DNA from 2 places in the Bradyrhizobium sp. SZCCHNS3052 genome. Region 1 is predicted to be linked to the other one. Evidence: predicted binding sites of a transcription regulator. Region 1 holds the regulator's gene; the other holds the start of a gene.
The links. The regulator PhoB, encoded in region 1, activates phosphate uptake and scavenging genes when phosphate is short. The targets are predictions, from matches to a motif close to TGTCATNNANCTGTCAT.
Positions count from the first base shown of each region.

Region 2: QX073_RS10115 (UDP-2,3-diacylglucosamine diphosphatase) is a predicted target of PhoB. The motif match lies at 2,494-2,510, and genes of this name have one in related genera.

Region 1 is NZ_JAUETB010000005.1:241,070-245,278, reverse strand. Features, by position in the region: gene pstA (phosphate ABC transporter permease PstA) at 1-494, shown strand, start outside; gene pstB (phosphate ABC transporter ATP-binding protein PstB) at 491-1,312, shown strand; gene phoU (phosphate signaling complex protein PhoU) at 1,343-2,059, shown strand; gene phoB (phosphate regulon transcriptional regulator PhoB) at 2,076-2,783, shown strand; gene QX073_RS19055 (trypsin-like serine protease) at 2,931-4,209, shown strand, end outside.
Region 2 is NZ_JAUETB010000002.1:424,274-428,482, reverse strand. Features, by position in the region: gene QX073_RS10125 (caspase family protein) at 1-610, shown strand, start outside; gene QX073_RS10120 (threonine/serine dehydratase) at 621-1,610, opposite strand; gene QX073_RS10115 (UDP-2,3-diacylglucosamine diphosphatase) at 1,658-2,470, opposite strand; gene pyk (pyruvate kinase) at 2,655-4,079, opposite strand.

The DNA of each region.
Region 1 (4,209 bases):
CGATCATCATCGGCCTGTTCATCTATGGTGCGGTCGTGGTGCCGATGGGCGGCTTCTCGGCACTCGCGGGTTCCCTTGCATTGGCGGTCATCGTGATCCCGGTGGTGCTGCGCACCACCGAGGACATGCTGCTGCTCGTGCCCAACCCGCTGCGCGAGGCGGCGTCTGCGCTCGGCCTGCCGCGCTCGCTGGTGATCCGCCGCATCGCCTATCGGGCGGCGCGCTCGGGCCTCATCACCGGCGTGCTGCTGGCGACCGCCCGCGTCGCCGGCGAGACCGCGCCTCTGCTGTTCACCGCGCTGTCGAACCAGTTCTGGAGCCTCAACCTTTCCAAGACGATGGCGAACCTGCCCGTCACCATCAACAATTTCGTCCAGAGCCCTTATGCCTACTGGAAACAACTGGCCTGGAGCGGAGCCCTTCTCATCACTCTGGCCGTGCTCGCCCTGAACATCGGTGCACGCATTCTCGGCGCCGAGAGGAACACCAAATGACCGAACTGTCCGTCTCCGTCAGTCAGCCCAATCACGCTCTTCACGGCAAGGCGCTTCCGGATGCGCCGGCCAAGGTGACCGCGCGCAACCTCAACTTCTACTACGGCGACCATCATGCGCTGAAGAACATCAACCTGTCGCTGGGCACCAACCGCGTCACCGCGTTCATCGGCCCGTCCGGCTGCGGCAAGTCCACGCTGCTGCGCATCTTCAACCGGATGTACGATCTCTATCCGGGGCAGCGGGCGACCGGGCAGCTGATGCTCGACAACACCAACATCCTCGATCCCAAGCTCGATCTGAACCTGCTGCGTGCCCGGGTCGGCATGGTGTTCCAGAAGCCGACGCCGTTCCCGATGACGATCTACGAGAACATCGCCTTCGGCATCCGCCTCTATGAGAAGATCTCCAAGTCGGAGATGGACGACCGGGTCGAGAAGGCGCTGCGCGGCGGCGCGTTGTGGAACGAGGTCAAGGACAAGCTCAACGCCTCGGGCCTGTCGCTGTCCGGCGGCCAGCAGCAGCGGCTGTGCATCGCGCGTACCGTGGCGGTCCGGCCGGAGGTGATCCTGTTCGACGAGCCGTGCTCGGCGCTCGATCCGATCTCGACCGCCAAGGTCGAGGAGCTGATCCAGGAACTCGCCGAAAACTATACGATCGCCATCGTGACGCATAACATGCAGCAGGCGGCGCGCGTCTCCGACAAGACCGCCTTCATGTATCTCGGCGAGCTGATCGAGTTCGACGACACCAGCAAGATCTTCACCTCGCCGAGCGATCGGCGGACCCAGGATTACATCACCGGCCGGTTCGGCTGACGCCGACGACATTGTCTTCAGGAGATCATCATGGCCAGTGAACATACCGCCAAGGCGTTCGACAGCGATCTGCAGGACCTCACCCGTCTGGTATCGGAGATGGGCGGCCTCGCCGAGCGGCTGATCGTCGATTCCGTCGATGCGCTGGTGCGACGCGACATCGCGCTCGGCCAGAAGGTGGTCGCCACCGACGCCGAGGTCGACAAGCTGCAACGCATCATCGAGGAGCGCGCCGTTCTTACCATCGCCCGGCGACAGCCGATGGCGGTCGACCTGCGTGAGATCGTCGGCGCGATGCGCGTGGCGACCGATCTGGAGCGTATCGGCGATCTCGCCAAGAACATCGGCAAGCGCGTCGCGGCGCTGGAGAGCGACTTCCATCCGCTGAAGCTGATCCGCGGGCTCGAGCACATGACCGATCTCGTGCAGTCGCAGGTCAAGACGGTGCTGGACGCCTATGCCGCGCACGATTTGCCGGCGGCGATGACGGTGTGGAAGGGCGATGAGGAAGTCGATGCCATCTGCACCTCGCTGTTTCGCGAGCTCCTGACCTACATGATGGAGGATCCGCGCAACATCTCGTTCTGCATCCACCTGATGTTCTGCGCCAAGAACATCGAGCGCATCGGCGATCACGCGACCAACATCGCCGAGACGGTGTTCTATATGATCGAAGGCCAGCAGATCATGGACAAGCGCCCGAAGGGCGACATGACGAGCTTCGCATCGACGATCCCCGGCAACTGAGAGAGACGGTTCAGACATGGGCGCCCGAATTCTGGTGGTGGAGGACGAGGAGGCGCTGACGACGCTGCTGCGCTACAACCTCGAGGCCGAAGGCTACGAGGTCGAGACCGTGGCGCGCGGCGACGAGGCCGACACGCGCCTGAAGGAGCGTGTTCCCGATCTCGTCGTGCTCGACTGGATGCTGCCGGGCCTGTCCGGCATCGAGCTGTGCCGCCGCCTGCGGGCGCGGACCGAGACCCGGCAGTTGCCGATCATCATGCTCACCGCACGCGGCGAGGAGAGCGAGCGCGTGCGCGGCCTCGCGACCGGCGCCGACGACTACATCGTCAAGCCGTTCTCGGTGCCGGAGCTTCTGGCGCGGGTGAAAGGCCTGCTGCGGCGGGCGAGTCCGGAGCGGCTGGCGACCGTGCTGTCCTATGGCGACATCGAGCTCGACCGCGAGAAGCGCCGCGTGGCGCGCTCTGGTAGGCCGATCGATCTCGGCCCGACCGAATACCGCCTGCTCGAGTTCTTCCTGGAGCATCCCGGCCGCGTGTTCAGCCGCGAGCAGCTGCTCGACAGTGTCTGGGGCCGCGACATCTACATCGACGAGCGCACCGTCGACGTCCATATCGGCCGCCTGCGCAAGCTGCTCAATCCCGGCCGCGAGCAGGACCCGATCCGCACCGTGCGCGGCGCCGGTTATGCGCTCGATGATCGCTTCGCCAAGAGCGAGCAGGTGTAAGGGGCGATCGGGCGTGAGGACGCAGCAGGTGTGAGACGCGAGGCGGCCCGATTGAGGAGATCGCGGTCCGCTTTCCGCCACGCCGCCGCCGTCTTGATCGTGTCTGCTTCGTGGCCCGTCACGATGTTTCGGTCCCAGCGGACGCCCTTGATCAAGACCATCATCATATCTCTTGCCGTGCTGCTCGGCGGCGCGGCGGGCGCCACGGCCGCCGAGCTCGAAGACGCGGTCGCGGCGGCAGGCAACGGGCAGCATGCGGCGGCGATGCGACGGCTGCTGCCGCTGGCCGCCAAGGGCGATGCGCGGGCGCAGTTCGACGTCGGCTTCATGCACGCCTTCGGCTGGGGCCAACCGCGCAACCCCGCCGAGGCGCTGGCGTGGTACCGCAAGGCCGCCGATCAGGGGCTCGCTGTCGCGCAACACTATCTCGGCATCGCCTACGTCAACGGCGAAGGTGTTGCGAGCAATTACGGCGAAGCCGGCCGCTGGTTCAGCCGCGCCGCGGCGCAGGGCTTCGCCCAGTCGCAATACATGCTCGGCCTGATGCTGCTCGACGGCCGCGGTGTGAAACAGGACGTCGTGCAGGGCTATGCCTGGCTGGTGATGGCGGGCCGTAGCGGCGTGCGATCGGCCGGCCGCGACGTGCAGCGGGTCAAGTTGACCGAGCCGCAGCGCGTCCAGGCCCAGAGTGCCATTGCGGCCTGGCGGCCGAAGCCGGAATCGGCGGAGGCCGGCATCGCCGCTCCGCGTCCGGAGCAACTGCTCGGGCTCGACCGCCACATCGGCGAGGTCGTCGATCCCACCTCGTGGCCGGCGTCGTCGATCGGCGTCGTCACCGTCGCGCAATACTCGACCGGCGGCTGGTGCACCGGCACGCTGGTCGCGCCGCGCGTCGTGCTCACCGCGGCGCATTGCGTGTTCAACGGCGTGGCGCAGGTCAGCCCCGGCAACGTCCGCTTCCTGGCCGGCATGAACAGGGGCACGCCGGCGGCATCGTCGGTCGCCGACAAGCTGATCGTGGCGCCTGATTTCGTCCCGACCCGGCACGACAGGTGGTCGCTCGACCGCTCGCCCGCCGATTGGGCACTGATCGTGCTGAAGGACGCGCTGCCGTCGAAGCCGGTTGAGGTCAGGGCGCTGACGCGCGAGGAATTGCAGGCTGCGACCACGGCCGGAACCATCTCCGAGATCGGCTATGGCCAGGAGCGGCGCTATTCGCCGACCGGCCAGCGCAATTGCAGCGCCGGCATGACCAAGGACGGGATGCTGCTGACGGTGCATTGCCTCGCCAATTTCGGCTATTCGGGCTCCCCCATCATGGCCGACGTCGGCGGACAGCCGGCCGTGGTCGGCATCTTCTCGGCGTTCCACGAGGAGACCCGGCTGATGTTCGCCGCCCCCGCGAGCCAGTTCGAGGCGGTCGTGC
Region 2 (4,209 bases), on a different contig from region 1:
TTCGCCGGCCGCCTATCAGAGCTTCCGTGAATCCTATGCCGACAGCCCATATGCGCCGGTCGCACTGCGGCTGCAGGGACAGCCTCGGCCCATCCCCGTGCTGCAACCGAGCCGTCTCATGATGCCACCGCAACTGGCACCGATCGCGCGACCGTTCAATCCCGGTCCGCAGATCCAGAGCCATCCAGCCCCGCAACCGACGCTGCCGGCCGCCACCGTGCCGCACGGACCGCTGCCGCCAACGGTGGTCACGAAAGGCAATGCCATCAACAACGCGGGTCCCAACAAGGTCGTCGATCCCGGGCCTATCGCTCAGACCAAGTTGCGCGACAGGATCGTGCCGCCGACAAATCCGCCTGTGGCTACGAAAATCCAGCGCGATCCACTGAAGCGCAGTCCTGGGCGGCCATTCGACGCCCGCGAAGTGCGGCGTCCCTTCCCCGGCAATTCCGGACCGTTCAAGCCGAACATCAACGCGTCGCATCCGTCGATGGCGCGTGGCCAAGGCGGGATGCAGGGCGGCCCGGCGCGGAGCACGCCGCACGTCGCGCAGTCCGGACTGCGGATGGGCGGCGGGGGATTTGCAAAAGGCGGCCTCAGCTTTCACTGAGGCTTGATCGTCAGGCGATCAGCCTGGCGTAGAGCTCAGCATCGACATTGCCGCCGGACAAAACGATCACCACCGTCTTGCCCGCCACATCCAGCCGGCCGGCCAGCAATGCTGCAAGCCCGACCGAACCGCCGGGCTCGACCACGAGCTTCAGCTCCCGGAAGGCAAAGCCGACCGCGCGCCCCACCTCCTCATCCGAAGCCTCGACCGCGGCCGACAGCAGTTGGCTGTTGATGGCGAAGGTGATCTCGCCTGGAATCGCCGCCATCAGCGCGTCACAGATGGTCCGGCCCTTTGCGTCGTGCGCCTCGCGGTGGCCGGCCCGTAGCGAGCGCGCATGGTCGTCAAAACCCTTTGGCTCGGCCACGACCATCCGGGTGTTGGGAAAGCGCGCCTTGACCGCGGTCGAGACGCCGGCAAGCAGTCCACCGCCCGAAGCCGGGACGATCACCAGATCCGGCGACAGGCCGAGCGCCGCGAGATCTTCGGCGATTTCACGACCGACGGTGCCCTGCCCTGCGATGACGTAGGGATCGTCATAGGGCGGCACCACCGTCGAGCCGCGCTTTGCTGCGATGTCGCGCGCGATCGCTTCGCGGTCCTCGCGATCGCGATCATAGAGCACGACGTCGGCACCGAACGCCTTGGTGCGCTCGCGCTTGGCCGCTGGCGCATCCGAGGGCATCACGATCGTGGCGTCCATGCCCAGCAATGTGGCGGCATGGGCGACGCCCTGCGCATGATTGCCGGAGGAGAATGCGACGACGCCGTTGCCGCGCGCTGCTTCCGGGATCGACGCCAGCTTGTTGTAGGCGCCGCGGAACTTGAACGAGCCGGTCCGCTGCAGCACCTCCGGCTTCACGAAGACGTTCGCTTTGAACCGCTCGTTGAGCACGGGAGCCGGCAGCAGCGGAGTCCGCACGGCCACGGGCGCGAGGACGCGTGCCGCCGCCTCGATGTCGGCGGCGGTCACGGGCAGGATCGGGGAATGAGCTGTCATACCCCTATTTTACCGCGCCCGATTGCCGAGAGGCAAGGGAACCGGTGTCAGGCGGCGCGGGCGGCCAGCTGCGGAACCGGCGCGGGTTGCCGCTGCGGATCGGTCCAGGTCAGGATCTCGAAACGGCCGTCCTCGTGCTCGACCAGCGCCGTGCAGCTCTCGACCCAGTCGCCGCAATTCATGTAGCGAATGCCGTCCTGGTCGCGGATGACGGCGCAATGGATGTGGCCGCAGATCACGCCATCAGCGCCATGCCGCCGCGCCTCCGAGGCCAGCGCCGTCTCGAACGCGCCGATGTAGTTGACGGCGTTCTTGACCTTCTGCTTGGCCCATTGCGACAGCGACCAATAGGGAACGCCGAACATGCGACGGAAGAAGTTGACCAGACGGTTCATCTGGATGGCGAAGTCATAGGCCTTGTCGCCGAGATGGGCGAGCCAGCGCGCATTCTGCACGACCAGATCGAAGATGTCGCCGTGGATCACCAGATAGCGTTTGCCGTCAGCGCCGGTGTGGACGATGTTCTCGACGACGTCGATGCCGCCGAAATGCGTGCCGTAATAACCGCGCAGGAACTCGTCGTGATTGCCGGGGACATAGACGATCTTGGCGCCCTTGCGCGCCTTGCGCAGCATCTTCTGCACCAGGTCGTTATGCGACTGCGGCCAATGCCAGCTCGATTTGAGCGCCCAGCCGTCGATGATGTCGCCGACCAGATAGATCGTGTCGGCATCATGGTGACGCAGGAAATCGACGAGGAGATTGGCCTGCGAGCCGCGGGCTCCGAGATGAACGTCCGAGATGAACAACGTCCGAAAGCGCCGAGCCGGGCTTTCTTCACCAGCAGTCTCAAGTCCCATGCGCGCCCACCTAACAGTCCCTGATGACACCGCGATGACGAAACGCCGCACCGGCAGAACCCATCCTGCCGGACCGCGACCGGACACCGCTCGTTTGACGACTCGCGATGTCCCTCGTCACTGCCCCGCGATACCAGCGGGGTGCGACAATCAGGCGACAGGCGGGCAGCGCGAACAGGGAAAATCAGCCTCCTCTCGGCACGGTGACGACGCGCAGATTGTTGGTGGTGCCGGTCTGCGCGAACGGAATGCCGGCGACGACGACGAGCAGGTCGCCGGCTTCAGCGAACTCCTCCTGCACGGCGAAGAAGGTCGCGCGCTCGACCATCTCCTCGTAGCTCTGCACGTCCTGCGACAGCACGCTGTGCGCGCCCCACAGCAGGCACATCCGCCGCGAGGTGTCCTCATTCGGCGTGATCGCCAGAATCGGCAGGCTCGGCCGCTTGCGCGCAACGCGCGAGGCCGAGGTGCCGCTCGACGTATAGGCCACGATCGCCTTGGCGTGGATCGCCGAGGCGAGATCGGCCGCCGCGGTCGCCACCGCATGCGGCGGCGTCTGCTCCTCGCCAGGCTGCGTCGCCTCGACGATCGAGCGGTACATCTTGTGGCCTTCGGTGGCCTTGATGATGCTGTCCATCATCGCCACCGCCTCGCGCGGATATTGCCCGCTGGCCGATTCCGCCGACAGCATCACCGCGTCGGCGCCGTCATAGATCGCGGTCGCGACGTCGGAGACCTCGGCGCGCGTCGGCGTCGGCGTCGCGACCATCGAATCCAGCATCTGCGTCGCGACGATCACCGGCTTCACCGCGAGCCGGCAGGCGCGCACCAGCTCCTTCTGCTTGCCCGGCACGTCCTCGTTGGGAATCTCGACGCCGAGATCGCCGCGCGCAACCATGATCGCGTCAGAGAGCTGGATGATGTCGTCGATCCGCTCCAGCGCCGCCGGTTTCTCGATCTTGGACATGATGCCGGCGCGGCCATTGATCAGGCCCCTCGCCTCCAGCACGTCGGACGGCTTCTGCACGAACGACAGCGCCACCCAGTCGACGCCGAGGTCGAGCCCAAAGGCAAGATCAGAACGGTCCTTGGCCGTCAGCGGCGATAGCTCCAGAATTGTGCCGGGCAGATTGACGCCCTTGTGATTGGAGATCGCGCCGCTGACGATCACCTTGGCCTCGATCCAGTCGTCGCCGAGGCCGGTGACGCGGACGCGCACGCGGCCGTCATCGATCAGAAGATCGTGACCGGGCGAGACTGCCGCAAAGATTTCCGGATGCGGCAACGGAATCGATGTCTTGTCGCCCTCGGTGCCGTTGAGAACAAATCGAATCGTCTCGCCGGCTTCGACCTGGATCTTCTTGTCGCGCAGCGTGCCGACGCGAATCTTAGGACCCTGCAGATCCATCAAGATGCCGATCGGCCGCTGCACTTCCTTCTCGAGGGCGCGGACCGCGGCATGGACCTTGGCGTGATCGGCCTGGGTGCCGTGGCTGAAGTTGAGACGAAAGGTGTCCACACCGGCGAGGAACAGCGCTTTCAGCATCTCCGGAGAATTGCTCGCGGGACCGACAGTCGCGACGATCTTGGCTCGACGGTGACGACGCATGATGTGTCCTTTCTCCTTAAGCCGTGTCTCGCGTCTCTATGACACGCATGTGATTGGCATGCGCGGACGCAGCGGAAGCGCTGATATACGCCCCGCAGCGTCCATTGCAAGCGCGACACGGAACACGCCA